One region of the Devosia sp. 63-57 genome, then DNA from elsewhere that is predicted to be linked to it. Evidence: predicted binding sites of a transcription regulator. Region 1 holds the regulator's gene; the other holds the start of a gene.
What was found. Region 1 encodes HrcA, which represses chaperone genes, less so after heat shock. Its sites were predicted from a motif close to GTTAGCACTCNCNNNNNGNGAGTGCTAAC; they were not measured.
Positions count from the first base shown of each region.

Region 1 (14,824 bases):
CAGATCGTGCAGGTGCGGATGTGATCAACTACAACCACATCCGCGACAATCGCTAGGCGCTCTTGTCGACGCCGTCGCCTTCGGGGGCAGGGGCCGGGGCCGGCTGGGCGGTGCCGCCCTTGGCAACGCCGACCATGGCGGGACGCAGCACGCGGTCGCCGATGGCAAAGCCTTCCTGGACCACCTGCACAACCGTGCCTTCGGGCACATTGGGATTGGGCACTTCGAACATGGCCTGGTGTTTGTGCGGATCGAACTTCTGGCCGGCGGCCTCGATCTGCTTGACGCCATGTTTGGCCAGGAGGCGCTGGGTCTCGCGCTCGGCCAGCTCGATGCCTTCGATCAGGCTCTTGAGCGTGCCTTCGGCGGTTTCGCGCACCTCGTTGGGAATGACCATCAGCGCCCGGCTCAAGGCGTCGGTGGCGCTCAGCATGTCGCGGGCAAAGCCGGCAATGGCATAGGAGCGGGTGTCGGCCACGTCGCGCTCGGTACGTTTGCGCAGGTTTTCCATCTCGGCGATGCTGCGCAGCACGCGATCCCTAAGCTCGCTATTTTCGGCCCGCAGTGCCTCGACAGGATCCACTTCGGGTGTGTCGGCCACCGGGATTTCGTTTTCCGGCGTTTCGCCTTGGGCGGCGTTCTCGTCGCTCATGTCGTCTCCATCCGCAGGGATTAAGGGTGTTGACCAGCCATATCGGCCAATGGCGACACTATTTCAAGCCTTGGGTCTGCACGCTCAGCGCTTGCGCGACATCATCGCTGAAATCACATGGGCGGTATAATCGACCACCGGGACGATGCGGGCATAGTTGAGCCGCGTCGGACCGATCACGCCGAGGACGCCCACCACCTTGTCATTGGCGTCCTTATAGGGGCTGAGAATCACCGAGGAGCCGGAAAGCGAGAACAGCTTGTTCTCCGAGCCGATGAAGATGCGCACGCCCTGGGCGCGCTCGGCATCGCCCAAGAGTTCGAGCAGCCCGTCCTTGCTTTCCAGCTCGTCGAACAATTGCCGCATCCGCGCGAGCTCGTCGCTGGCCATGGTGTCGTTGATGAGATTGGCGCGTCCCCGCACGATGACGGTGGGCGCCACATTGCCCTTCTGCTCGACCAGGGTGGCGATCCCCGCATCCACCAGCTTCTGCGTCAATTCGTCGAGTTCGGCGCGTTGCTCGGCGCGCCGTTCTCCCAAAACCTTGCGCGCTTCGGTGAGGGTCCGTCCGACGACATAATTGGCGAGATAATTGCTCGCCTGCTGCAGGGCGCTGGCGGTGAAGCCCGGTGGCAGCTCCATGATGCGGTTTTCCACCTGGCCGTCTTCGCCGACCAGTACCGCCATGGCGCGGCTGGCATCGAGCCGCACGAAATCGATGTGGCGCAGCACCATGTCGGCCTTGCTGGCAATCACCACCCCGGCGCCATGGCTGAGACCGGACAAGAGCGCGCTGGCCTCGGTCAGCAGGTCCTCGACCTGCCCGCGGCTGGCCGGGCCCTCCATCTGCCGGGCGATCTGGCTGCGCTCGCTTTCGTCCACCGCACCCACTTCGAGCATCGAATCAACGAAAAAGCGCAGGCCCTGCTGGGTGGGAGCGCGGCCGGCCGAGGTGTGCGGCGCCGCGATCAGCCCCAGATCTTCGAGATCGGCCATCACATTGCGCACCGAGGCCGGCGACAATTCCACCTGCAGCATGCGCGAGAGATCGCGCGAGCCCACCGGCATGCCGGTGTCGAGATAGCGCTCCACCAGCCGCCGGAAAATGTCCTGGCTGCGGCTGTTGAGGGCGGAAAGGAAATCTTCGGCCGGCCTGTTCATGGTGTTTGGATAAAATCGTCCACTTTAACCCTGCCCTCTCATTTAGGGCCTTCCTCCCCAGCCGCCAAGCGCCCGGTGCTTGTGAGCGGGGACGAGGAGGGTTAAGAGGCGGTTAATAGCAATTTTGCATGGAATGATGATGCGGCCTTCCGGACGTGACCCGAGCCAGATGCGGGCAGTGACCCTCGAACGCAATGTGGCCATGAAGGCCGAAGGCTCCTGCCTTGTCGCCTTCGGCAATACCAAGGTCCTGTGCACGGCATCGGTCGAAACCAGCGTACCGGGCTGGCTGCGCGGCAAGGGCAAGGGCTGGGTCACCGCCGAATATGGCATGCTGCCCCGCGCCACCGGCAGCCGCACCCGCCGCGAGGCTACGGCCGGCAAGCAGTCCGGCCGCACCCAGGAAATCCAGCGCCTGATCGGCCGCTCGCTGCGTGCCGTGGTCGATCTCGAAGCCCTTGGCGAAGTCCAGATTACCCTGGACTGCGACGTGCTCGAAGCCGATGGCGGCACGCGCACCGCCTCGATCACCGGCGCCTATGTGGCTTTGGCCGACGCGATTCGGTGGATGGAAGAGCGCAAGCTGACCAAGGGCCCGGCCCTGACGGATTCGGTCGCCGCCATTTCCTGCGGCATCTATCGCGGCACACCGGTGCTCGACCTCGACTATCTCGAAGACGTGGAAGCGGAAACCGACGCCAATTTCGTCATGACCGGCTCGGGCAAATTCGTCGAAATCCAGGGCACCGCCGAAGGCGCGCCCTTCGATCGCGATGAATTGAACGCCCTGATGGCGCTGGCCGAACAGGGCATCGGCGAGCTTTCGGAAATGCAGAAGGCGGCTCTGGGCGGATGATGTTCTGGAACAAAACTCCCTCATCCGGCGCTGTGGGCCACCTTCTCCCCAAGCGGGAGAAGAATGGTTCAGCGCGCGCCTCTTATTCCTCTCCCTCTCGGGGGGAGGGTGCCCGAAGGGCGGGTGAGGGGGATTTCACCGAACACGATTGCCCGATCTGGAACGATATCCAGCGCGCCCTCGATGGAGCCAGCAAATGAGCCTACCCCGTCTGCGCGCCGGTAATCGCCTCGTCATCGCCACCCACAATGCCGGCAAGCTCACCGAATTCCGCGAGCTGTTCGCCCCGTTCGGGCTCGATCTGGTTTCCGCCGGCGAACTGGGCCTGCCCGAGCCGGACGAAACCGGCACCACCTTTGCCGAAAATGCCCGCACCAAGGCCCATGCCGCCGCCAAGGGCGCCAATATGCTGGCGCTCAGCGACGATAGCGGCCTCTGCGTCGATGCGCTCAATGGCGAGCCCGGCGTCTATACCGCCGACTGGGCGGGCGTGCCGCGCGATTTTGGCCATGCCATGAAGCGCGTCGAGGATGCGCTGCAGGCGGCAGGGGCCAATTCACCTGGCCAGCGCCGCGCCTCATTCAATGCCACGCTCTGCCTCGCCCATCCCGATGGACGGGACGTGCTCTATGTCGGCAAATGCGACGGCACCCTGGTCTGGCCGCCGCGCGGCGCGATGGGCCATGGCTATGATCCCATGTTCATGCCCGATGGCTATGACATCACCTTCGGCGAAATGGCCGCCGAAACCAAGCATTCCTGGTCGCCCGGGCAAACCGGCCTCAGCCACCGCGCCCGGGCTTTTGCTCAGTTCGTCGAAAACCAGATCGATCATGGGTGATTTGGGGATGATTGCAGCGCTGGAGGCTCTTTCGCCTCCCTCCCCCTTGAGGGGAGGGACCGAGGGTGGGGGTCCATCAGTGAACCACTGCACCACCCCCCACCCCAACCCTCCCCCTCAAGGGGGGAGGGAGCCAGAAAGCGGGGCTTGCCCATGACCAATCCCAACGACCTCTTCGGCGTCTATGTGCATTGGCCCTTCTGCGCCGCCAAATGCCCCTATTGCGACTTTAATTCCCACGTGCATCGCGGCGCCTTTGACGAGGATGCTTTCGTCGAGGGCTATATTCGCGAAATTTCCTATATGGCGGCGCTGTCGCCGGGCCGGCTGGTGCAGTCGGTGTTTTTCGGTGGCGGTACGCCCTCGCTGATGAGCCCCAAGGCCGTCGGCACCATTCTCGACGTCATCGCCAGCAAGTGGCAGGTGGCCAACAATGCCGAGATCACGCTCGAGGCCAACCCGACCAGCGTCGAGGTCGACCGCTTCCGCGGCTTCCGCACCGCCGGGATCAATCGGGTGTCGCTGGGGGTGCAGTCGCTGCGCGAAAAGCCGCTGGCCGAATTGGGCCGCCGCCACAGCGTGGACGAGGCCATCGCGGCAGTGCGCATCGCCCAGTCGGTCTTCGATCGTTCGAGCTTCGACCTCATCTATGCCCGTCCCGGCCAGACGCTGGACGATTGGGAAGACGAACTCAAGGAAGCGCTCTGGATGGCTCGGGGCCATATCAGCCTCTACCAGCTGACCATCGAACAGGGCACGCGCTATTTCGACCTGTTCAATGCCGGCAAGCTGAAAATGCCGAACGAGGACCTGGCCGCCGATTTCTACGAATTGACCCAGGAACTGACCGCCGCGGCCGGCATGCCGGCCTATGAGATTTCCAACCATGCGGTGCCCGGCCAGGAAAGCCGGCACAACATGCTCTATTGGCGCTATGGCGAATATGCCGGCATTGGCCCGGGCGCCCACGGGCGCCTCCTCGTCAATCACCAGCGCCACGCCACCGCCACCGAGAAAATGCCGTTCGACTGGCTGGCCCGCGTCAACCAGAACGGCCATGGCATGGTCACCGACGATATCCTCACCTGGGAAGAACAGGGCGACGAATTCCTGGTCATGGGCCTCCGGCTCAAGGAAGGCATCTCCCCCAGCCGCTTCATGGCGCTGTCGGGTCGCGGCATTGCTGAAAAGCAGATCGACGCGCTCAAGGGCTATGGCTTTGTCGAGACTCTGCCCAACGGCAATATCCGCGTCACCGAAAAAGGTTTTCCGGTGCTCGACGCCGTAGTGGCCGACTTGGCGGCCTAAAGCTTCGGCCCTTCGACTGTTACCACCCCGCTTGGTCCGATCTGCTTGATCGCAAGCGCATATTCCGAGCGGCCATCGGTGCCGAAGCGGAACAGGCCATCGCGGCCATTGAAGCCGGTGGGATTGGTCATCAGGCTGGGATTATAGGGCGGCGTGGCCAGCGACAGCGTATTCACATTGGCGAGAATCGTCGCCGTATAGGCCAGGGTTGCCAGCGGATGTGGCCGCCCACCGAATCGGGCCTGATAGTCCGGGGTGATGGCATTGAGCCCGGCCTCGTCCACCGCCGGATAAATGGCCCCTCGCAGGCCCGGTGAGGCCAGGATCGCCGGATCGCCCGCCCATTCGGCCGAACCAGCCAGTTGCAGCAGATCCGGCGTTACCCCCGCCTGGGCCAGGGCCTGCCCGAAGGCCGGGGCGGCACTGCGCTCGGGCAGGAACAGCGTGTCGATCATGCCGCGATCGATCAGCGGCTTGGCCTGCGCCACGATTCCGGCAATCTCGCTGGGCGAGGAATACATATAGACCGCATTGGGTGGGGCGCCGGAGGCGGTGGCCTGCTGGCGGAAGGCCAGCGCCTGGGCTTCGCCATAAGGGGTGGTCGGAAAGGCCCCGGCCAGCCCGCGCCGGCCCTGGGCGCGCAGATAGGAGACGGCGCGCTTCATTTCCATGTCAGGGGTGACCGAGAGCAGGTAGATGCCGGGTCCGGCCGACGAAACGGTGTTGGAAAAGCCGATCAGCGGCACGCCCGAGGCCCGCGCCACCGCCCCGGCGGCGCTCACCTGCTCGGCCTGCAGCGGCCCCAGAATCAGCTTGGCCCCCTCCGCCACCGCCGCATTGGCGGCATGGGTGGCGCCGGCGACAGAGGTGCCGCTATCGCGCAGGGTAATGGTGATATTCTCGCCGATATTGGGATTGGCGTCGATAAAGGCGATGGCGAGGCGCGAGGCATTGGCGAGCGAAGTGCCGATTTGGACCATGCCGGGCTCGCCGGTCAGCGGCAGTAACAGCGTAACCGGCACCGGGCCGCGTCCGAACCGGTCTGCGGCGGCGCTGGTGCTGGTCGGAACAGGCATGCCCGCGGGGCCATTATTGCCACCGCCGGCTTGCGGGCCGGGAAAGGACAAGGTGCGCGAGCCGAATTGCCATTCGCCGGGTGAACAGGAGGCGAGGAGGGCGGCAAGCCCGAAAGCCACCAGCCCGCGTGTCCAGACCTGCCGTCGCCACAGCCTCAGCATCGTTTCGCCCGAAATGCTCACATTGGGTTAACCAAGCTCACGCGATATGGTTAATCAAAAGTCAAAGTCAGAGAGAAGTTGAGCCGCATGAGTGCCGAAACCAGAGATTATTTCATCGCCGGCACCAAGTTCAGCGCGCCGCCCCTCGCGGCGGGACTCTATGTGGTGGCGACCCCGATCGGCAATCTGCGCGACATTACCCTCCGGGCGCTCGAAACCCTGGCCTCGGCCGATGCTGTCCTCTGCGAGGATACCCGCACCTCGGCGCGCCTGCTCGATCACTATGGCATCAAGGGGCGGCGCCAGGCCCTGCATGAGCACAATGAGCGCGACAAGGCCGCCTCCATCGTGGCCCGCATCGCAGGGGGCGAAGCCATTGCCCTGATCTCGGATGCCGGCACCCCCCTGCTCTCCGATCCAGGCTTTCCGCTGATTCGCGCGCTGGCGGAGGCCAATCTCCCGGTCTTTCCCATTCCCGGCGCATCGGCCCTGCTCTCGGCCCTCGTCGTCGCGGGTCTGCCCACCGATGCCTTTGTCTTTCATGGTTTCCTGCCGCCCAAGGCCGGGGCGCGCGCCAACGCGCTATCTCGGCTCAAGGATTCACGTGAAACCATGGTCTTCTACGAATCGCCGCGCCGGCTCGCCGATACCCTCGCGGCCATGGCCGATGCGTTCGGGCCCCGCGCCGCCGCCGTTTCGCTGGAGCTGACCAAGCGCTTCGAGCGCACACGGCGCGGGTCCCTTGCCGACCTCGCCGCGTCATTCGCTGAGGAAGAGACCAAGGGCGAGGCGGTGATCGTCGTTGCCGGGGCCGAGGCCCCCAGCGCCCCGGCCGAAGCCGATTGGCAGGCGGCTCTGGCCACCGAAATGGCCGGCCAGCCCCTGCGCGCCGCCGTCGATGCCATCGCCGCCCGTTTCGGGCTCAAGCGCAAGGAGGTCTATGATGCCGCGCTCGCCCTCAAGGCCCAAGGCTGAACGCCGCATCGCCGCCCAACGTGGTGGCCAGCGCGGCGAGGCGCTGGCGGCGCTTTACCTGCAAGCCAGCCTGCACCGCATTCGCCACCGCCGCTTCAAGACGCCGATGGGCGAGATCGACCTCGTGGCGGAGCGCTCCGGCACCATCATCTTCGTCGAAGTGAAAATGCGCAGCCGCGGCGATGCGGAGGAAGAGGCCTTCAAGGCCGTCAATCGCCAGCGCATCGTCCGCGCCGCCCAATATTGGCTGGCGCGCCACCCCGCCGAATCGAGCAAGGATTTCCGCTTCGATGTGATTTTTCTTGCGCGCGGGCGCTGGCCGCGCCATCTCATCAATGCCTTTCCCGCCTTCTGAGTATTGCCATGAGCCTCAAAGTCGCCGTCCAGATGGACCATGTCGCCACCATCAATCCCAAGGGCGACTCCACCTTCGCCATGATGCTGGAGGCCCAGGCGCGCGGCCATGAGCTGCTGCATTACACACCCGACGGCCTGGCGTTGCGTGGCCACACGGTGAGCGCCCTGTGCCAGCCGATCACGGTCGTGGATCAGCCCAAGGGCGAGCATTTTACCCTGGGCGAGGCGCGCCGCGTCGATCTCTCCACCCAGGACGTGATTCTCATGCGCCAGGATCCGCCCTTCGACATGAACTACATCACCATCACCCATATCCTCGAGCGCCTGCACCCCAAGACGCTGGTGGTCAATCCGCCGGCCGCGGTGCGCAATGCGCCCGAAAAGATCCTGGTCACCGATTTCCCCGAACTGATGCCGCCGACCCTGGTGACCCGCGACCGCGCCGAGATCCATGCCTTCCGCAAAGAGCATGGCAACATCATCGTCAAGCCGCTCTACGGCAATGGCGGCGCCGGCGTGTTCTTCATTCAGGAGGGCGACCACAATCTCGCCAGCCTCCTGGAATTGTTCGAGAGCAATTACCGCGAACCCTTCATGATCCAGAAATACCTGCCCGATGTGCGCAAGGGCGACAAGCGGATCATCATCATCGACGGCGAACCGGTGGCCGGGCTTAACCGCATCCCCGCCGACGGCGAGGCGCGCTCCAACATGCATGTCGGCGGCCGTCCCGAACTCTCGGAACTGACGGCGCGCGAGCGTGAAATCTGCGCCGCCATCGGCCCGGCCCTCAAAGAGCGCGACATGATCTTCGTCGGCATCGACGTCATCGGCAACTACCTCACCGAGATCAACGTCACCTCCCCCACCGGCATCCGCGAAATCAAGCGCTTCGGCGGTCCCGACATTGCCGTGCTGATCTGGAACGCCATCGAAAGGCGGCGCGGCTGAGAGGCGGTAGACCGCGTGCGAGGCATCACCGAAATTTTTGATGCCATGTCGGAAAGCGGCGCGCCGTTTTCACTTGCATTCGTTGCCGACCACGGTGGAATCGAGACTCATGTCGGTGGTTATTGGCCTTCCGGCCGGCCGGTGAAGTCAGATGATTACTTCTACGCCGCCAGCCTGGCAAAGCAGGTGACTGGGGCGGCTGTCGCAGTTTTGGCCCGGCAAGGTCTTTTGCTTGCCGATCACTGTGTCGCCCATCACCTTCCCGGGCTGGGAGCTTGGGCGGCCAGCGTGACGATCGGCCAGCTTCTGCATCACGTATCCGGCCTGGTGCCTGCCGGAAATTGGGAGGCAGGGGGGGCTGACTGGACAAATGACCGGGCGCTGGAACTGCTGCGGGGCGGGTTTGGCGATATCGGGCAGCGAGGCGCCTATGCATATTCCAATGTCGGTTATGTCCTCCTGGCGCGGATCGTGGAAAGTGTATCGGGTCTGGCTTTTTCGGACTTTGTGGCGACATATCTGTTTGGGCCGCTTGCTATTCAAGGCATGACCTTTTCAGAGGCGCCCCTCGGCCCCGAAAGCGAGCAATGGCATTTGCTGGGGGACACTTTGCCGCTATCGAGTGGCGATGGTGGCCTCTGGACGACGGCCGGCGCCTTTGCGCAATGGCTCGACTGCCAAAACCGCGATCTCCTAGAAATAGGCGGCCTTGTGAGCCAGGCGGGGCGATTATCCGATGGAACTTTGGGTGACTATGGATGGGGCATTGGCTTGCGCGGTGACAAGCACAAACCGAGCTTTGTTCACGCAGGCAACTGGCCCGGCGCCGGCGCCAAAGCCATCCGTCAACCGGGATCGGGCCTGTCGCTGGTGATGCTCGGTGCTGGCGAGATGGCTCCGGCGGTGGCCGGTTGGACCGATAAGATACTCACCTGCTTGCGACCTTCGAGATAGCTGGTACTGGCCTTGGCCGCGCGCTACCGATGGCTTAGGGATATCCCATTGAGGAGTCGGGCATGAACACTTTCCTCGTGGCTTTTGCCACGCTCTTTGCCACCGTGGGCGTTGCCGATATCGCCTTCATCTTTGCGGCGCTGACCAAGGATAATACGCCGGCGCAGCGGCGGCAGTTCGCCACGCGCGGCGTGCTGGTGGCGCTGGCCATCCTCCTGTTCTTCGCCGTTCTGGGCAATCTCATCCTCGACGTCTTCGGGATCACCATCGCGGCGCTGCGCACGGCGGGCGGCGTGCTGTTGCTGCTTATCGCCATCGACATGGTGTTCGCGCGCCATTCCGGCGGCACCGGCACCACCGATGAGGAAGAGATGGAGGCTCGCCGCAGCCACGATATCTCCGTCTTTCCGCTGGCCATGCCGCTGATGGCGGGGCCGGGCGCCATCAGCGCGGTGATTCTGCTGACCACCGGCGCTCAAACCGATCTCGAATTCTGGCTGGTGCTGGCCGCCATCGTCGTCATTCTGGCTTTGGCCTGGCTGACGCTGCTGATCGCCATTCCGATCCAGAAACTGCTGGGGCTGACCGGCCTGTCGGTGGTGTCGCGCGTGGTCGGTATTCTGCTGGCGGCGCTGGCGGTGCAATTCGTCTTCGACGGCATCAAGGCCAGCGGCCTGCTCGGTGGCTGAGCCTATCGCCCACCCGCATTCTGAACAGCTGGAGCATTGGGGTCGATTCCCACGCCGAAGGCGTCGACCCGGCCGATCGGCGCCTGCATGAGCTGTTCGAGGCTGAAGGCCGGGGCGGCGGCGGGGGCGGAATTGGCGGTGATCAGATCGGCCGCCCGCTGCGGTGCGCGGCTCAGCGGCATGACCGCGCCGGCCACTTCCAGCAGCCGCACCTGGCCCAGGCCCTGATAGGGCGGGCGCAGCATGGCGGCGGCATCGGTGCCGGCCAGGGGATCGGCCACGGCCATGGTCACGGTGCCGCCGCGGTAGATATTGCGCAGCGACTGGCTGATATAGAAGGCGAGCTTGTCGGCGCCGGCGGCCGAGAAATGGATGCCGTCATCCTTGCGCATGCGGGCATTCTGCCCGTTCACGTCGGGGCCATAGGACGAATATTTGCCGTCCTCGCCGATGAAGCGGTCATAGATGTCCAAAAACTCCACCCCGCCCGAAAAGGCCGCCATTTTCTGTAGCGCGCTGATCTGGCTCATGGCGGTAGAATATTCGCTGCGCGACATGGGCGGCAGCCCCACCCAGATCACCGGTTTGCGGGCGGCCCGGAGCTGGCTCAAAAACGTATTGAGCCGCGCCTGGTAGGCCGTGGTCCAGCTTTCGCTCAGCGCCGGAAAAGTCTGGCCGTTGACCTTGATCTCCTGCCGGTCATTGACGCCGATAACAACCACCGCCACGTCGAAACTGTCGGCGGCGATCTGGTCTGCTACCGTCTTGTTCCAGTCGAAATAATCGTCGCGCACGAAGCCCGATGAGCTGACCCCCTGCCCGATCACCACGAGATTGGCGTCTTCGGCATAAAAGCGCTCCAGCGCCCGGCTGAGATCGACCGCCATGGAATCGCCGAAGACGGCGAGTCTTGTAGCATTGGGAGCTTTTTCCACCTGCGGCTTGGGCGGCGGCAAGGCTGCGGTGGGCGCCTGCTGGCGCGGCTGGGTCTGCTGTTGCTGCGGCGGTGGCGCCTGCTTGGGCTCCTCGCCGAAGAGCAGGTCGAACAGGGTGCGGCGGCGCTGTTCCTGGGCCACGAGAATACGGTCCTGCGTCTGGGCATAGGCCGCCGACACGTCGAGCGTCACCAGCATCGCCATCATCAGCAGCAGGAAAAACCGCTTCATTGCATCCGTCCGATCTTCTCGTCCGCTTCTACCAGAACCCGGGCAACCGGGCCAAGGCGCTCGCCTTTGCTTTACCGGCTCGCCGCCATCAGCGCCTCATAGCTGGCGCGGGTGATGAACCCGTCGGCCGCCTGCCCCTGGGCCGCCTGGAAGCGCGCATAGGCAGCCTGGCTGACCGGGCCGATGCGGCCATCGACGAGGCCGTCATAATAACCCAGCTGCTTGAGCGCCTGCTGAATACTCTGCCGCTGCGCCAGATTGGGTAGCGTTGCCTGGCGCGGCCAGGGCGCCACGAAAGCGCCGCCGCCCTTGAGTCGATCCGTCAGATGGGCCACGGCCAGCGCATAGCTGTCGGAGAAGTTGTAGCCCTTGAGCACCAGGTAGTTGCCGGTCATCAGGAATTTCGGCCCGTCCTTGCCGGCGGGCACATAGAGGAAGACGGGGATATCGAGATCGGCGAATTGTCGCCCGGACACCCGCGTCACGCCGCGTTCTGCAAAGAAGCGCAATGGCCGCAATTGGTCGCGGGTGGCGAGGAGATAATCGAAGCCCGGAGGGACCGACACCTCAAAACCCCAGTCGAGCCCCGGCTGATAGCCCAGCTTGCGCAGAAAGACGCCGCTGGTGGCCAGGGCGTCGGCCAGCGAATTGTGAAGGTCCAGCCGCCCGTCGCCATCCCCATCGGTGCCATGGGCGACCACATTGGCGGGATTGACCTGCAGATGCCCGATGGCCCCGGCCCAGGAGCCGAGCGGTGACACTCCGCCATTGGCTTCCGCAAGAAGCAAGGCAGCGAAGAAATCCATCTTGTCCTCGGTAAAGCGGGTGCGCCGCTGCCAGGCGACGGTCGCCAGCGAGCGCACGATGGGGCGAATGAGGCTGTCATTGCCCAAGACGCCGCCATAATCGGTCTCGATGCCCCAGATAGCGCCTAATATATAGGGATCGACCCCATACTGGCCGCCGATCCGGGCAAAGAGGTCGCTATTGCGCCCCAAAGCCGTCTTGCCGCGCTCGATGCGCGATGCCGAAACGCGGGCGTCGAGATAGTCCCAGATCGGGGTGGTGAATTCGGGCTGGGTCTCGACCAGATTGGGCACGCGCGGATCGGGCGTCAGCCCCTTGGTCAGCGTGTCGTAGCTGGCTGGGCTGATGCCCTGCCCCCGGGCTTCCTCCTTAAGGCCGGCCAGGAAGTCGGAAAAGCTGTCGACCGGCTGCGCCGCGACCGGCGTCGCCATCAGTAACAGAAACATCAGGACGCCGCGAAGACTCATGCTCATCGCTCCTAGCGATTGCGGGTCATCAAATGCCGTTCCCAGGCATAGGCGGTTTCGACGATTTCCTTGAGGTCGTCATGCTGGGGCACCCAGCCGAGCAGCTTGCGCACCTTTTCGCCGGTGGCGGTGATCGAGGCCGGGTCCCCTGCCCGGCGCGGCCCCTCATCGGCGCGCAGATGCACACCCGAAACCTCGCGCACGGTCTCGACCACTTCGCGCACCGAATAGCCGCGGCCATAGGCGCAATTGAGCGTGGTGCTGTCCCCGCCCTTGCGCAGGTGATTGAGCAGCAGGCCATGGGCGGCAATCAGGTCGGTGACGTGGATATAGTCGCGCACGCAGGTGCCATCGGGCGTTTCGTAATCGGTGCCGAAAATGTCCATCTTGTCGCGCTGGCCGAGCGCGGTCTGGCAGGCCACCTTGATCAGATGCGTCGCCTGCGGCGTCGACTGGCCGGAGCGCTTCTGCGGATCGGCGCCCGCGACGTTGAAGTAGCGCAAGACGCCATAGGTCATGGGATGGGCGGCAGCGACATCGGCCAGCATCCACTCGGTCATCAGCTTGGACCGCCCATAGGGCGACATGGGATTGAGCGGCGTGGTCTCGACCACCGGCGCCAGACCGGTCATGCCGTAGACGGCGGCGGTGGAGGAAAAGATGAAGTGCCTGACCCCGCCTTTCACCGCTGCTTCGATCAGATTGCGCGAGGTGGCGGTATTGTTGGCGTAATATTTGAGCGGATTGGTCACCGATTCCGGCACCACGATCGAGCCGGCGAAATGCACGATTTCCTTGATGTCGTGGCTCTTGATCAGCGCCAGCACGAAATCCACATTGCCGGCATCGCCGGCAACGAAATTGGCACGGCCATCAATGGCCCAGTCGAAGCCGGTCACCAGGTTGTCGAGAACCACGACCTCTTCGCCCCGATCGGCCAGTTCCAGCACCATATGGCTGCCAATATATCCCGCACCGCCGGTAACCAGGACCGCCATCGAACTCTCCAACTCGGTAGAAATGCAAATTCCTGGCAACGATATGTTGGAGATATTGATTTAGCTTTACATCAACGAAATGGCCACCAGGGAGAATTGATCCGTGTCCAAACGCGTCCGTACCGCCGTCTTTCCCGTTGCCGGGCTTGGCACCCGTTTCCTGCCCGCCACCAAGGCAATGCCAAAGGAAATGCTGACGGTGGTGGATCGTCCACTGATTCAATATGCGGTGGACGAGGCGCGCGAAGCCGGCATCGAGCACTTCGTTTTCGTCACCGGCCGCAACAAGGGCGTTATCGAGGACCACTTCGATCGCCAGTTCGAGCTGGAAACCACGCTCGAAACCCGCGGCAAGAACCAGGCGCTGGAGGAATTGCGCAAGGACCTGCCCTCGGCCGGCCGCACCTCCTTTACCCGCCAGCAGGAGCCGCTGGGCCTGGGCCACGCCGTCTGGTGCGCCCGCGATATCGTGGGCGACAATCCCTTTGCCCTGCTGCTGCCCGACATGCTGTTCAAGGGCGAGCCCGGCGTGCTCAAGCAGATGATGGATGCCTATGAAGAGCGCGGCGGCAATGTGATCGCCGTCGAAGAGGTGCCGGAAAGCGAAATCTCCTCCTATGGCGTGGTGGCGCGCGGTGATGGCCCCGATAGCGGTTTTCCCATTACCGGCATGGTCGAAAAGCCCAAACGCGAAGAGGCCCCCTCCAACCTCATCATCTCCGGCCGTTATATTCTGCAGCCAGAGCTGTTTTCACTCCTGGCTGACCAGCCGCGCGGTGCCGGCGGGGAAATCCAGCTGACCGATGCCATGCAGACGCTGATGCACAACCAGCGCTTCACCGGCGTCAAATATCGCGGCCAGAGCTTCGACTGCGGCTCCAAGATCGGCTTTTTGACCGCCAATGTGGTTTATGCGCTGGAGCGCGACGACATCCGTCCCGGCTTCGTGCGCGAATTGCGCAAGCTCGATCTCGAAGACCAGCTCTAAGAGCGTTTTACGCGCCGGCTGATGCGCTCCGGCACCCCCTCCCCCTTGAGGGCTCTGAACTGTCCCGAAGGGCAAATCTCTCCAGCGGAGAGATTTGGATGATGACGCCGGGGTGGGGGTGGTTCAGTGATCCACTGATGGACCCCCCACCCTCATTCCTTCCCCTCAATGGGCAAGGAGGCGAAAGGGCCCAAAGTCTAACTCAGTTTGAAATAATCTAGAGCGCCCTACGCTTCAGGCTTCGCTTGAGTCGGCCGACAAATTCCTGTCGCCTCTCTCACCAGCTGTCACCCCAGACTTCGCCGAGATGACGTCACGCGGTCCTACCTCTGCACGGTCACGCCGAGGCTGACCCTGTGGCTGTCCAGCAGGCCGGTAGTGGAATTGTCGCGCTTGGCGAAAGCATAATCGGCCGA
Region 1 covers NZ_MKUY01000005.1:429,324-444,147, forward strand. Annotated here, with positions in the region: gene BGO80_RS10430 (PIN domain-containing protein) at 1-56, shown strand, start outside; gene grpE (nucleotide exchange factor GrpE) at 53-652, opposite strand; gene hrcA (heat-inducible transcriptional repressor HrcA) at 737-1,813, opposite strand; gene rph (ribonuclease PH) at 1,953-2,669, shown strand; gene BGO80_RS10450 (non-canonical purine NTP pyrophosphatase) at 2,866-3,510, shown strand; gene hemW (radical SAM family heme chaperone HemW) at 3,664-4,818, shown strand; gene BGO80_RS10460 (penicillin-binding protein activator) at 4,815-6,056, opposite strand; gene rsmI (16S rRNA (cytidine(1402)-2'-O)-methyltransferase) at 6,144-7,031, shown strand; gene BGO80_RS10470 (YraN family protein) at 7,000-7,386, shown strand; gene gshB (glutathione synthase) at 7,395-8,339, shown strand; gene BGO80_RS10480 (serine hydrolase domain-containing protein) at 8,355-9,293, shown strand; gene BGO80_RS10485 (MarC family protein) at 9,356-9,982, shown strand; gene BGO80_RS10490 (SGNH/GDSL hydrolase family protein) at 9,985-11,148, opposite strand; gene BGO80_RS10495 (lytic murein transglycosylase) at 11,220-12,422, opposite strand; gene galE (UDP-glucose 4-epimerase GalE) at 12,434-13,420, opposite strand; gene galU (UTP--glucose-1-phosphate uridylyltransferase GalU) at 13,524-14,408, shown strand; gene BGO80_RS10510 (outer membrane beta-barrel protein) at 14,732-14,824, opposite strand, start outside.

Region 2 (14,824 bases), 910 kb from region 1:
CTCTGGGCCAAACCCAGGATCAGGCGCAAGGGCTCGCCTTGACTGTGCTCTGGACACAAAAAAGGCCCCGGTGTTTCCACCGAGGCCTTCCACAAAGATCGTGACTGGGAAGAAACGATCTTTGAAGCTTAGTGCGCTGAGCGAGAGGAACAGGCGGCAAGGCCGCCCGACCGTCGGTCGCCCCCGAGGAGGGCCAGCGGTCGGCGTTCATGCCGACCGCGATACGGCCCGTGAGCGAAGGAAGTGCTAGTTCGCTGTCGCGAACTAGAAATCCATGCCGCCCATGCCACCCATGCCGCCGCCGCCCGGCATTGCCGGAGCTTCGGCCTTCGGGGCCTCGACGATGGTGGCTTCGGTGGTGATCAGCAGCGATGCAACCGAAGCAGCGTCCTGCAGGGCGTGACGGACGACCTTGACCGGGTCGATGACGCCGAGCGCAACGAGGTCGCCATATTCGCCGGTTGCGGCGTTATAGCCGAACGAGGCAGCAGCGTTCTCGAGGATCTTGTCGACAACCACGGAGCCTTCGGCACCGGCATTGTTGGCAATGGTGCGGACCGGAGCCTGCAGGGCGCGGCGCACGATGGCGATACCGGCGTCCTGGTCGGCATTGGCGCCCTTGGCCTTGACGGCAGCCGAAGCGCGGAGCAGGGCAACGCCACCACCCGGAACGATGCCTTCTTCAACGGCAGCGCGGGTTGCGTTGAGCGCGTCGTCGACGCGGTCCTTGCGCTCCTTGACTTCCACTTCGGTGGAGCCGCCGACGCGGATCACGGCAACGCCACCGGCCAGCTTGGCCAGACGTTCCTGCAGCTTCTCGCGGTCGTAGTCCGAGGTGGTTTCCTCGATCTGCGCCTTGATCTGGCCAACGCGGCCCTGGATGTCTTCGGCCGTGCCGGCGCCATCCACGATCGTGGTGTTTTCCTTGGTGATTTCAACGCGCTTGGCCGTGCCGAGCATGTCGATGGTCACGTTTTCGAGCTTGATGCCGAGCTCTTCCGAAATCACCTGGCCACCGGTCAGGATGGCGATGTCTTCCAGCATGGCCTTGCGGCGATCGCCGAAGCCCGGAGCCTTGACGGCAGCAACCTTGAGGCCGCCGCGCAGACGGTTGACGACGAGGGTCGCGAGAGCTTCGCCTTCGATGTCTTCGGCGATGATCAGCAGCGGACGCTGCGACTGAACGACCGACTCGAGGATCGGCAGGATGGCCTGCAGATTGCCCAGCTTCTTTTCGTGCAGCAGGATCACCGGGTCCTCGAGGACGGCGGTCATCTTCTCGGCATTGGTCACGAAGTAGGGGGAGAGGTAGCCACGGTCGAACTGCATGCCTTCAACGACATCGAGCTCGGTCTCGGCAGTCTTGGCTTCTTCGACGGTGATGACACCCTCGTTGCCGACCTTCTGCATGGCTTCGGCGATCATGTCGCCGATTTCCTTCTCGCCATTGGCCGAGATGGTGCCGACCTGGGCAACTTCGGATGACGAGGTGATCTTCTTGGCCGAGGCCTTCAGCGTTTCGACGACTTCGGCAACAGCCAGGTCGATACCGCGCTTGAGATCCATCGGGTTGAAGCCGGCGGCGACGGCCTTGACGCCTTCGACGACGATAGCCTGGCCGAGAACGGTGGCGGTAGTGGTGCCGTCACCGGCAACATCATTGGTCTTGGAAGCGACCGAACGCAGCAGCTGGGCGCCCAGGTTCTCGAACTTGTCTTCCAGTTCGATTTCCTTGGCAACGGACACGCCGTCCTTGGTGATGCGCGGGGCGCCGAAGGACTTTTCGATGACGACGTTACGACCCTTGGGGCCGAGGGTCACCTTCACCGCATTGGCGAGGATGTTGACGCCGCGCAGCATCTTTTCGCGGGCTTCGGTGGAGAACTTTACTTCTTTAGCGGCCATGTGAGGCGCTCCTTAAAGTGGGTTGAACGACAGGATGGGTGCGAAGCCTTAGGCCTCGATCACGCCCATGATGTCGCTTTCCTTCATGATGATCAGGTCTTCGCCGTTGAGCTTCACCTCGGTGCCGCTCCACTTGCCGAAGAGCACGCGATCGCCGGCCTTGACGTCGAGCGCATTGATCTTGCCGTTCTCATCGCGAGCGCCGGGGCCCACGGAAACGACGACGCCCTCGGAGGGCTTTTCCTTGGCGGTGTCGGGGATGATGATCCCGCCCTTGGTCTTTTCTTCACTGTCGACGCGACGGACGACCACGCGGTCATGCAGGGGACGGAAGCCCATGATTTCAGTTCCTCTTGGCATCATTTCTGAATGCAATTTCGGTGCTGTTAGCACTCAACAAGGAGGAGTGCTAACAGGCAGCTGGGATATAGGAACGGGGTGTCAGAAGAGTCAAGGGCGCGTGAACGGAGTTTTTGCTGGCGCGTTATGGGTTTGATCCCATTTGCAGAAACGAGGGCACCGACCATGGCCAATACCGACTTTTCTTCCGCCAGCATTGCGCCGGTTTCGGGGCGCGTGCACATCATTTTCGACGATGCCGAGATTGCCAGCTCCATCAGGGCTTTGCGTCTGGATGCCCCCGGCGCGGACCCGCTCTATTTCCTGCCGCTCGAGGATATCCATCCCGGCATTCTCGAAGCCTCGGACACCCGCCGCACCGATGCCGGCCCCGGCGAAGCGCATTTTTACACCATCAAGACCCTGACCGCCGATGGTGCCGACGAGGCCTGGTACTATCCCTATGCCGAAGGTCGCTTCGAACCCATCCGCGACCTCCTCACCTTTGCCGGCGCCCGCCTCAAGGTCGAAGTCACCGAGGTTTGACCGGCTTTTCCCTGTGAGGGCCGACGACCCCACGGCCCTCCCAACCACCGGCCTCTACCCACCCACCGCTCGTCACCCTCGGGCTCGACCCGAGGGCGCGGCGGTGACTGGGGTGCCAAGACGTTCAACTCGTCCCTTGTCACCCCTCATGCTTCCCACCCTTCAGCCGCCCCAAATGCGTATCCTTGAAACCGCTGGCATATTTGAGCCCATAGCCCAGCGCGCGATCGAGCCCGATATGGGCCAGATGGATCAGCGCCAGATGCTGCAGCAGCTCGATCTTCAGCACCACGGCGATCAGCCCCAGCGCCAGTGGCACGACAAAAGTGTGCGCCAGATTATAGACCACCGCGCCGGTTCGGCTGCCGGCCGCATAGCCCAGAAACGACAGGTCCGGCGCGAACAACAGCACCGCATAGAGCCACCACGGCCCGCCGAGCAGAAAATAAAGCGCTGTCGCCGCTGCGAAGACCGCCGCGCCTTCGCTCCTCACGATCATGAGGGGTGTTCCGGTGGCCGACCCCTGTGCCGCATTGCCGTTCATCATTGTCTCCATGCTGGAACCACATGCGGTCTATCTAGCGACGACCACCCCTATTCAAAATTCTCGATGTTTCGAGGTTGCACATTCATTTTTGAATAGAGTCCCCGCTATCCACGCGCCGCGGCATCGAAATGCACGCGGCCCCTTCCTTCCGTCACCAGACTGAGCCATAAGGCAGACCATGAGCGAACAATCCTCCCTTCAGATCAAGTTGCGCCGCAAAGGCGGCGTCGGTCCCAACTCCAACTGGCACTGGGAAGTGCAGGACGCCGAGGGCAAGGTCCTCAAGTCCGGCAGCGCCGTGGGCGAAGAGCACAAGGCTTTCGCCACCGCCCGTATTGCCAAGGAAAAGCTGGAAGCTGCGGCCGGCAAGTAAGGCCCGGCCCGGATAGGATCGACGTGACCACGCCCGCCGCTGCACGAGAGGCTGCCTCGCCGTCCATCAGGAGCGGCGGCCCGCTGCGTGGCATCGCCCTCAAGGTCGCCTCGGTCTGCTGCTTTGTGGTCATGGCCACCATGCTCAAGGCCACGCAGACCATTCCTGCGGGCCAGATGGTGTTCTTCCGTTCATTCTTTGCGCTATTGCCGGTTCTGGCCTGGCTGGCCTGGACGGGTCATCTGGCCTATGCCTTCACCACCAGGCGCCCCCTTGGCCATGTGGTCCGGGGCCTGGTCGGCGTCGCTTCGATGGGCCTGGGCTTCTTCGCGCTGACGCGCCTGCCGCTGCCCGAGGCCACCGCCATCGGCTATGCCTCTCCGCTGATCATCGTCATTCTCTCCGCGCTGCTGCTGCGCGAAAAGGTCTATATCTTCCGCTGGACCACGGTGCTGGTTGGGCTGGTTGGCGTGCTGATCATCCTCTTTCCCCGCCTCACCGTCTTTTCCGGCGGCGCACAACCGGTCGATGGCACCACCATCGGCGCCTTGGCAGCATTGGCCGCCGCCTTCCTGTCGGCCTTCGCCATGCTGCAGGTCCGCACGCTTGTGCAGACCGAGCGCACCGAGGCCATCGTCACCTATTTTTTCATCAGCGCCAGCGTGCTCAGCCTCTTCAGCCTGCCCTTCGGCTGGGTCTGGCCCACCCCGCAACAGGCGGCGCTGCTGGTCGGCGCCGGCTTCTTCGGCGGCATCGGCCAGTTGTTGCTGACCTCCTGCTACCGTTACGCCGATATGTCGGTGATCGCGCCCTTCGAATATGTGTCGCTGCTGCTGACCATCATCATCGGCTTCATCATCTTCGCCGATATCCCCACCGTGCCTATGCTCATCGGCAGCACCATCATCGTCGCCGCCGGGATCGCCGTCATCCTGCGCGAACGCTGGCTCGGCCTGGAACGCACCCGCGCCAAGGAAGCCAGCACGCCTTAGGGGAGGCTTTTGTACGCGCAGGTTCGGAAACGATCGTTGTAGTGATGGAAGCACGTCGACAGAACCGCTCTCCATTTCGGCAATTCGAACTGTCTTTTTAACGTTCCAAAAGTAATTATGGGATTCATGGGTCGCGGCGGGGTTAGGTGTGTATCCGCAAGGTGCCTGACACGGCAAAGATCGCCGTCCAGGCAAGATCGACCACATAACAACGACGAAATTCAGGTCGAAGCGAGCGGGTGCACGTTACCGTAACATAGAGAGTTTCGTGCTGGTCATGGGTAGTTCGAACATGGCGCCGCCTTGGACCAATGTGACTTGCTGTTCGATATACGGCCATAGCGCAAGTATGCGTTCCATTTTTTTCACTAATGGGGCCTTGTTCAACCCTTTGGATAGGAAGAAGCCGGTTAGCCGGCTGCTTCTGAAAGCCTCGTACTCCGCCCTGACCTTTGTGATCTGCCTGTCACCAGAGATTACAACCCATCGACCCTCTGCACTGAGTTCCGGGATCCATTCAATATCTTTTACGCTTGGTCCGTAGCGATCACGCAGATGGATGATTTCGTGCATGCCAACGAAAAGAGCTGCCAAGGATTTGGCAAGAGCAGGCGGTAGGTTCTCATCCACCACTACCTTCACGCGGCGCGCAGCTCCTGCTCAAACTTTACCGCGTCCCTAACCGCCTCAATTGACACCTCGTATAATGCTGCGACACGCTCGGCGGACCCTTCGGCCTCGACTGCTTCAGCCAGCGCAATCGTCGGCACTCCGAAGTCGGCTGCTATCGGCTGCCCAAATGCGCGCTGCGGGTCAATCACCACAGTGTCACGCCCTTTATAGGGGCGCCAACGAGTGACCTCATTGCCCTCAAGATCAAGGTCCTTAAAGCTCCGTTCCAGCACCTTGGAGAATGCGTACTGGTGGCGCTTAAGGTCTAGTAGCTTTGCTTCACTGTCAGCTTCACGTTCTATGCTCTCGAGGAAAATCGTCCTTCCATCGGTCCGAAATCTGCTCGTGGAGAAAGGACGGTCATTGTCCACAACGTCCCGCGCAAAGTCCAAGCAATGCCTGATGGTCTTCAACCCAAGGCCCGCCTTTACGAAAGCATTCACAAATCTCAGCTCGATCAAGTCGCGAAATGAAAGCTCTATTTTGTCATCAAAATTCGGCAGTTCGGGTGACCAGAGGGGTGGGACAGCGTAACGCTCACCGCGGCGCGAATACCAATATCCACCTAGCCAGCGACGAACATTTATCGCCGGCATTTGGAGCAAACGCGCAGCGTCTGGCACGGCATAAAGGCCGACGCCGAGTAGTTCTTGCGTGTTTGTTGTGCTCTTGGACATGTCGCGAACCTATTGTGTGTTCTCTGCGGTGAAAAGCCCTATCTGAGCGAATAGCCCAGACTCATCTGCTGACGAAGAACGTCGCTAGCGACGCCAAGTGACGACGAGGCTACAAAAAATTCCATTGCCAATAGGATAGCCGCGTTATGGCCGCCTAAGCGGGTTACAGGTGCTGAAATAATGGCAGATTTCAGCAGCTTCGCCGCCTACCCTGACAAACTTGGGACGCAACCAACCCCGCCCCCTCAGCTCGACGCTGCCATTTCCTGGTCGCTTGCGATAGAACATGGACGGGCCGATCTCCAGCGCAGCGGTAGCTGCGCCGGAGAATATGATCAAATTAGCTTCTGAAAACGAATTTCTCCGGCGTTCAGAAAGCAGGCTTTTGAGAAAAGTCCCGGCGGGATTGGATTCGGAAGGCGAAGATCGGAAAGGCTCGGCACCGGGGCCGCTTCCGGTTGGTAGGAGCGGTCAATCTGCGACACCGAGGCCAGGATGACGCCGGTGTCGCGTGCGAATGCCTGCAAAGCCGCCATCTGCACGGAAAGAGGGGGCTTCGTTCTCTGCTGATCGAGAATTTGGAGATAATCGATGGCCGCCACGGTGCCCCTCGGCGCGCCGGTCAGGTGACTGATAATGTAGTCTGCACAAATGCCGTCAGAAGTGATGATTTCCGGCAAAGTCTGGGGCAGTTGACGAGAAAGCGCCTTGAATCGGTCGATTGCCTCGCGTTCCGAGTATTCCAGGGTAAACAGGACACTGCGCCTGCCTTCGCCACTGGCATCAAGCAAAAGCTGCAACGCTAGCCGAGTTTTACCGTGACCCGGGCGAGCCGCGATCAGCAGCATGTCTCCGTCTGTCAGTTCTGAGAGTATGCCACCCGCATCGCCAGCTGTGGCCGTGCGCGCCGCGAGCAGGCTCCATGCCGAAAATCCTTCGATGTTGGCAACTCGGTCCTGTGCCTCATGAAGCGGAATGAGCTCGTCTCGCGCCATCAGCTTGGCACGGCGCTTCAGTTTATAGATAGGTGCGGAAAGCCGCATTACGGAACCTCCATTCCGAGCGGGAAACGCAACCCCTCCTCATGCGAACGCTCGAACAGATGGTTCGATGATCTCAGTCACCCCGTATGTACGATACTTCCCCATCTGGAGGGGGGAGGCGCGGGCCAAGCCTGACGATAAAGATACTCCAAGGCCGCAATTCGGACAAGCCGAAGCTTTGTGGTGGCCTGTACGAGGTTATTCAAGCCGAGAGCTCGCCCCCCTCAGCTCGCCGCTGCCATTTCCGCCCAGCCTTGCCGCTTACGATAGATCGTCGACGGGCTGATCTCCAGCGCGGCGGCGGCCATTGAGATATTGCCGCCAAAGGCGGCGATGGCGTCTTCGATGATGCGCTGTTCCTGCTGCCACATCGGCAGTACCGGCCGCTTGCCTTCCGAGCGCGGCGCTTCCACCGGCGCGGGGAAACTGACCTGCGATTCAATATCGGCAGCGCTGAGCATGCCGGCGCTGATTTCCCCGCCGTCGAACATCACCACCATGCGGCGGATCAGGTTCTGCAATTGCCGGACATTGCCGGGCCAGTCGGCCGCCGTCAGCTGCTGGGCGGCGTCGGGCGCGAAGCCGACAAAACTCTTGTGCTCCTCGCGCGCATAGCGACCGAGGAAATGGCGGGCCAGCACCATGATATCGGTCGGGCGCTGCCGCAGCGGCGGCAGGTGAATGGGCAGCACATGCAGGCGATAGAACAGGTCTTCGCGGAATTGCCGCTCGGCGATCATCTGCATGGGATTGCGGTTGGTGGCGCAGATCACCCGCACATCCACCTTGCGCGCCGCCGTTTCGCCCACCCGGCTGATCGCGCCCGTTTGCAGGAACCGCAACAGTTTCGATTGCAGGGAGAGGTCCATCTCCCCGATTTCGTCGAGGAACAGCGTGCCGCCATCGGCCAGTTCGGTGGCGCCCTTGCGGTCTTCATGCGCGCCGGTAAAGGCCCCGCGCGTCACCCCGAACAGCTCGCTTTCCATGAGATCGCGGGGAATGGCGGCGCAATTGATGGCCACGAACCGCCGGTCGGCGCGCGGTCCCTTGGCATGCAGCGCCTCGGCGCACACATCCTTGCCGGTGCCGCTTTCCCCGGTGATGAAAACCGGCGCCGACGAGGTGGCCACGCGCCCGATCTGCTCATAAAGAAACTGCATGGCGCTCGAAGCGCCGACGAAACCGGCATAATCGGCCACCACCGGGCCGGTGCCACATTCGGCGCCCAGCGAGCGCGGGCGGCCATGGCGCTGCGCCAATTCGCCAATGCGCGCGGCCAGCGCCGTGCCGTCGATGGGCTTGGCGACATAATCATGGGCGCCGGCGCGCATGGCGCCCAGTGCGGCGCTGACCGAGCTGCCATCGGCCACGGCCAGCAACAGCGCGCCCTCGGCCAGCTTGACCAACCGCGTCACCGCGTCTTCGAGGCTTGGCGCCAGATCGAACAGGCTTGCCAGATCGGCAATGACCACATCGAACCGCGCCTGGCGCAGCAGTTCCGCCGCCGCGCGTCCAGCCTCCACCACCGTGACTTCGGGCGTCACCAGCATCGATTCGCGCAGCGAGGCGCCGATCACTCGCGCGGAACTGCCGTCGCGATCAATGAGCAGAACCTGTCCGCTGAGTGCGACTTCGCTGCCCGTCGTCATGGTCATATCGGTCTACTTGCCCCGGTCTCACGTGGCCGCCAAATGGTCCTGGCGGCCTGTCGATCCCCCCGATAGTTCCCCAATTAGGGTAAATATTCCGTTCCAGTCGCGCGCGTGCCTATCACCCGCTTTTGCCCCGCCTTGGCGCAGCTTTACCGAGCCGAACCCAAAAATCCGCGCTTTTCCGCCTGTTTTGGCCCGAAATAGCCCGGGAGAGGGCCGCGTGGCGCTTTTGCCGCTGTGGGTGCGGTGTTATGAAAACAGGGCCGAATCCCGGCGCATCAGAAGGGGTGCAGGTTCGCCCGTGCAGGCTCTGGTCTATTCGTTCATCGCGCTTGCCGCCGCCGCCATGGGCGCCTTGGCCTATTTTGCGCTCGCCTTCACCCCGGCCAATGCGGTGCTGGTGGTGGTCGTCGTCGTCTGCTTCGTCATCGTCGAGCGCCAGCTGCGCCAGCGCGCCGAGCGCCGCCTCGAACAGGCCATCCAGGAACTCTCCCGGCTGCTTGCCACCGATGCCCAGGCCGGCGCCGTCCTCGGTCAGCGCATCAATGCCCTGACCGATCTCAAGCTGGGCCAGCGCATCGACATGCTCGAGGCCGATATTTCCGTGCTCGGCACGGTCATCCGCCAGGTCGCCGAGGCCGTGGCCGAGGTGGAGGAGCGCGTCGATCGCCCCGCCAAGCGCAACGCCAGCGCCATGGGCGATTATATGCCGGCGCCCGTGCCCGAGCCGGTGGCCCCCAAATTCACCGCCATGCCCAGCCAGCCGGTCATTCCGCTGCCCATCCTGCGCCAGGCCGTCGCCGATCACCGCCTGACTTTTCATATCCAGCCCGTCGTCCGCCTGCCGCAGCGCCGGCCCGCCGGCTACGATCTCCTGCCGCGGCTGACGCTGGAAAATGGCGATCTGGCCGAAGAGGCCGATTTCATGCCGGTGCGGGGCGGCGAGGACGTGGTGCGCGACATCGAGGGCACGGCCTTGTTCGAAGCCATCGCCATCGCCCGACGCTCCCGCGCCACCGGCCAGCCGGTGACGCTCTATATTCCGTTCTCGCTGGCCTCGCTCGGCGATTCCTCCACCGCCGAGCAGGTGCTGGCAACGCTCGACGCCAACCGGGCCATCGCGCCGGGGCTGATCTTCCTGATGTCGGAAAGCCAGTGGAACGCCATGTCCGGTCCCGAGCGCACCGTCGCCGAGACCATGGCGCGCAAGGGCGCCGGTTTCTCGCTCACCGATGTGCGCTCATTGCGGGTCGATGCCGCCGATCTCGCCGCCATGGGCGTGCGCTCGCTGCGCGTCAACGCCAACCGCTTCATCGCCAATCCCGAAGCCTATACCGACTTCCACCTCTCCGACATCGCCAGCTATCTCAGCCGTTTCGACATCGCCCTGATCGCCATTGGCGTGTCCGGCGAGCGCGAAATCATCGAACTGCTCGACAACGAAATCCTGCTGGTCAAAGGCGACCACCTCGCCCCCGCCGGCCCCATACGCCCCGACCTCGTCCTCGAATCCGCCCGCACCACCGCCCCCAAACTCCGCCGCGCCGAACTGTAGATCACTTCAAATTGAGGTGGCCTCTGGGCCCTTTCGCCTCCGTCCCCCTAAAACAGGCCAGTGTTCATTTTGGGCTCATCGGGAGGCACGGTGACCGCGGCTCCTGCTCTCCCTCCCCGCAGGGGGGTGGCGGGCGGCGCTTTTGGCAATATCTCACCAGGCACTCGATGCTGCTCCTCCCCCCTTGACGGCGGAGGCTGGGAGGGGGTGTGCAGCACGCTCAATTCTATATGCGATACCCCTGCCTCAAGGGCGAGGGAAGCGAAAGTGCCTCGATACCGCAAAGGCCTCACCCCCCACCGGCCCGCCCTGCCTCGGCGGCGGAACAAGGTTTTGCTTGATCCTCCCGGCAAAAGAGGCTCATAGGGCGCACAGTGTTTGTGTTGCGGAGCCTGGCCATGTCCTCCCCCCTGCCGATCATTTCGGGGCTCTCCGATCTCAGCGGCCGCTACGATGCGGTGCTCAGCGATGTCTGGGGCGTCATCCATAATGGCGTTGCCGCCTTTCCCGAGGCGGTCGATGCGCTGCGCCGTTTCCGCCAGGACGGTGGCCGGGTGGTGCTGATCACCAATGCGCCGCGTCCCTCCCAGCCCATTATCGACATGCTCGATCGGCTGGGTGTCCCGCGCGACACCTATGACGCCATCGTCTCCTCCGGCGATGCCACCCGCTCCATGATCGCCAAATATCGCGGCCGCGCCATCCACCATGTCGGCCCGCCCACCGAAGACGACCTGCTCTATGAGGGGCTCGATGTCAGGCGCACTGGCGCCGACGAGGCCGAAGTGGTTGTCGTCACCGATCTCGACCACGACGACGATACGCCCGAAATGTACCGCAGCCGCGCCGAGCTTTGGCTCAAGCGCAAGCTGCCCATGATCTGTGCCAATCCCGACCGCGTGGTCGAGCATGGCAACAAGATCATCTATTGCGGCGGCGCCCTGGGCGATCTCTATGCAGCAATGGGCGGCATCGTGCTCATGGCCGGCAAGCCCTATCAGCCGATCTACGAGGAGTGCTTCCGCCTCGCCGAGGAGGCCGCCGGCAAGCCGCTGCAAAAATCCCGCGTCCTGGCCGTGGGCGACAGCGTGCGCACCGATGCCACCGGCGCCGCCCAGTTCGGCGTCGATCTCCTCTTCATCACCGGCTCCATCCATGCCGCCGAGCTCGATGCCTTCGGCAAGCCCGATCCGCAGACCATTGCCGATCTGCTGGCGCCCAGCCGCGCCCATGTGGCCGGCTTCCTGCCGCGTCTCAGCTGGTAGGCTCTTGTCCTTCCGCCGGAAACAGCAGTAAACCCCAACGCATCGGCTCCTTCGCACTCTCCCCGCCTCGGGGAGGGCCGGGGAGGGGGTCCACCAGCCAGCCCATGGTGTCCGCCCGTGACCTTCATTCGTCTCTCCAGTCTCACCGATCTGCCCGAAAGCCTGCGTGGCGCCTATGTCGCCATCGGCAATTTCGATGGCCTGCATCGCGGCCACCAGACCATCATCGCCGCGCTGTTGCAGCGGGCTCGCGCCGCCGGCGCCCCGGCGCTCATGCTCACCTTCGAGCCGCATCCGCGCGACGTCTTCGCGCCCGCGCCCTTCATGTTCCGCCTGACCCAGGGCGACACCAAGGCCCGTCTGGCCGAAGCGATGGGGCTTGATGGCATCGTCATTCTGCCTTTTGACCAGCCGTTCTCGCAGATCGAGGCCGAGGATTTCGTCGAAAAGGTCATCGTCGATGCCCTGGGCGCCCGCGGCGTCATCACCGGCGCCGATTTCCATTTCGGCCGCCAGCGTCGCGGCACCCCGCTCTTCCTCAAGGCCGCCGGCGAGCGTCTGGGTTTCGCGGTGGAAACGCTCGATCTCATGGACGAGGGCGACGAGGTCATCTCCTCCTCGCGCATTCGCGCGGCCTTGTCCGAAGGCGCCGTGGTCGCCGCCAATCGCCTGCTCGGCTATCACTGGTTTTTCGAGGGCTGCGTGGTCAAGGGCGACCAGCGCGGCCGCGGACTCGGCTACCCCACCGCCAACACCACCACGCCCACCGGTTTCCAGCTGGCCCAGGGCGTCTATGCCGTGCGCGCCCGCCTCGGCAACCGCCTGCTCGACGGCGTTGCCGCCTATGGCAAGCCGATGTTCAACAACCACCGCCCGCCCTTCGAGACCCACCTCTTCGATTTCGACGAGGACATTTACGACCAGTCCATCTCGGTCGCCCTCATCGCCCATATCCGCGGCCAGGAAGTGTTCTCCGGCCTCGACGAACTCATCGCCGCCATGGATCGCGACTCCAAAAAAGCCCGCACCCTGATCGCCACCGCCGCCCCGCTGAGCGCACTAGACCACAAACTCGGCTTCTTCGGCTGAGCGCCATCCAGCCTCCCCCGAAAGAAGGGCGGAGTGGCATCGGGGCTTTTGTCAAGATACGGGCCGCGCTCGATAGGCGCCTCCCCTTCTTCAGGAGAAGGAGGGGAGGGGGAGTTACCAGGCTTTCCACCCAAAATCATCCTTTGCCCCGGCCGCCTTGCCTTGCTAAAAGGCGCGCACTTCTTCCAAACCTGATTGCCGATCCATGAACGACACCGCTCCCGAGGCGACCGAAAAAGACTATTCGGCCACGCTTTTCCTGCCGGAAACCAATTTCCCGATGCGCGCCGGTCTGCCCGACCGCGAGCCGGGCTGGCTCAAGCGTTGGGAAGACATGGACATTTACGCCCTGCAGCGCGAGCAGGCCAAGGATCGGCCGCTCTTCACCCTGCATGACGGCCCGCCCTATGCCAATGGCAACATCCATATCGGTCATGCCCTGAACAAGACGCTCAAGGACATGATCTCCCGGTCCAAGCAGATGGCCGGCTACAACTCGGCCTATGTGCCGGGCTGGGATTGTCACGGCCTGCCCATCGAATGGAAGATCGAGGAGCAGTACCGCGCCAAGGGCAAGGACAAGAACGACGTCCCGGTGGTCGAATTCCGCCAGGAATGCCGGTCCTTCGCCGAGCAATGGGTCGATATCCAGCGCGAGGAATTCAAGCGTCTCGGCATCCTGGGCGAGTGGGACAATCCCTATTTGACCATGAGCTTCGACGCCGAAGCCCAGATCGCCCGCGAGCTGATGAAGGTCTCGATGACCGGCCAGCTCTATCGCGGTTCCAAGCCCGTCATGTGGTCCGTCGTGGAACGCACCGCCCTTGCCGAAGCCGAAATCGAATATGCCGATTACGAGAGCGACACCATCTGGGTGAAGTTCCCGGTGACCAAATGGCCTGCCATGGATCACGGCCCGAATGGAGTTCCTGTGCCTACATCTGGCTACGCAAATACTTTCGTGGTCATTTGGACAACGACCCCTTGGACAATCCCGGCCAACAGAGCGGTGAGCTATTCCAGCAAGATCCAATACGGCCTTTACGAGGTGACGGCAGCTCCTGATGGCAATTGGGCGAAGGCGGGAGAAAAATACGTCCTTGCGGATAAGCTGGCCGCCGAGGTGTTTGCGAAGGCAAAAATCGATCCCACTGGATATCGTCGCGTAAGCGATTTCGCCCTTTCGAACCCCGAGCTGACGCTTGCCCACCCCCTGCGCGGCCTCGCCGACGGTTACACCTTCGATGTCCCGCTCCTCGATGGCGAACACGTCACCGACGACGCCGGCACCGGTTTCGTGCACACCGCGCCCGGCCATGGCCTCGACGACTTCGGCATCTGGATGGATTCCACCCGCGCCTTGCAGGATCGCGGCATCGACCCCGCCATCCCCTATGTCGTGGGCGACGATGGCTTTTATACCAAGGACGCCCCCGGCTTCGAGGGCGCCCGCGTCATCGACGACAATGGCAAGAAGGGCGACGCCAATAATCGCGTCATCGCCGCGCTGGCCGAGCACGGCAACATCATCGCCCGTGGCCGCGTAAAACACCAATATCCTCATTCCTGGCGCTCCAAGAAGCCGGTGATCTACCGCAACACGCCGCAATGGTTCGTCTATATGGACAAGCCGATTGCAGCCACCCCCTCATCCGGCCCTGCGGGCCACCTTCTCCCCGAGGGGGAGAAGAATAGTTCCGCGCGCGCCGAAGCCCCTATTCCTCTCCCTCTCGGGGAGAGGGTGGATCGGCCGGAGGCCGAGACGGGTGAGGGGGCTTTCCCCGACACCCTGCGCACCCGCGCCCTTGCCGCCATCGACAAGACCCGCTTCTATCCCGCCGCCGGCCAAAACCGCCTGCGCGCCATGATCGCCGATCGTCCCGATTGGGTCCTCAGCCGCCAGCGCGCCTGGGGCGTGCCGATCACGGTCTTTGTGCACAAGCAGACCGGCGAAGTCCTCCGCGACGAAGCGGTCAATCATCGCATCGCCCAGTCCTTCGAGGAAGAGGGCGCCGACGCCTGGTACAAGCCCGGTGCCGCCGAGCGCTATCTCGGTTCGGACTACAAGGCCGACGATTACGAGATGGTCCGCGACGTGCTCGATGTTTGGTTCGACTCCGGCTCGACCCATTCCTTCGTGCTGCGCAACAAGCAGAAGTGGCCCTATCT
Region 2 covers NZ_MKUY01000005.1:1,336,351-1,351,174, forward strand. Annotated here, with positions in the region: gene groL (chaperonin GroEL) at 265-1,905, opposite strand; gene BGO80_RS14705 (co-chaperone GroES) at 1,954-2,244, opposite strand; gene BGO80_RS14710 (DUF427 domain-containing protein) at 2,431-2,790, shown strand; gene BGO80_RS14715 (DUF4260 domain-containing protein) at 2,930-3,334, opposite strand; gene BGO80_RS14720 (hypothetical protein) at 3,516-3,710, shown strand; gene BGO80_RS14725 (DMT family transporter) at 3,734-4,702, shown strand; gene BGO80_RS14730 (PIN-like domain-containing protein) at 4,949-5,344, opposite strand; gene BGO80_RS14735 (DUF433 domain-containing protein) at 5,341-6,051, opposite strand; gene BGO80_RS14740 (DNA helicase) at 6,387-7,094, opposite strand; gene BGO80_RS14745 (sigma-54-dependent transcriptional regulator) at 7,319-8,749, opposite strand; gene BGO80_RS14750 (EAL domain-containing protein) at 9,048-10,301, shown strand; gene BGO80_RS14755 (TIGR01459 family HAD-type hydrolase) at 10,700-11,566, shown strand; gene BGO80_RS14760 (bifunctional riboflavin kinase/FAD synthetase) at 11,684-12,655, shown strand; gene ileS (isoleucine--tRNA ligase) at 12,861-14,824, shown strand, end outside.
Region 2: a site for HrcA is predicted at 2,291-2,319, ahead of BGO80_RS14705 (co-chaperone GroES). Genes of this name have one in related genera too.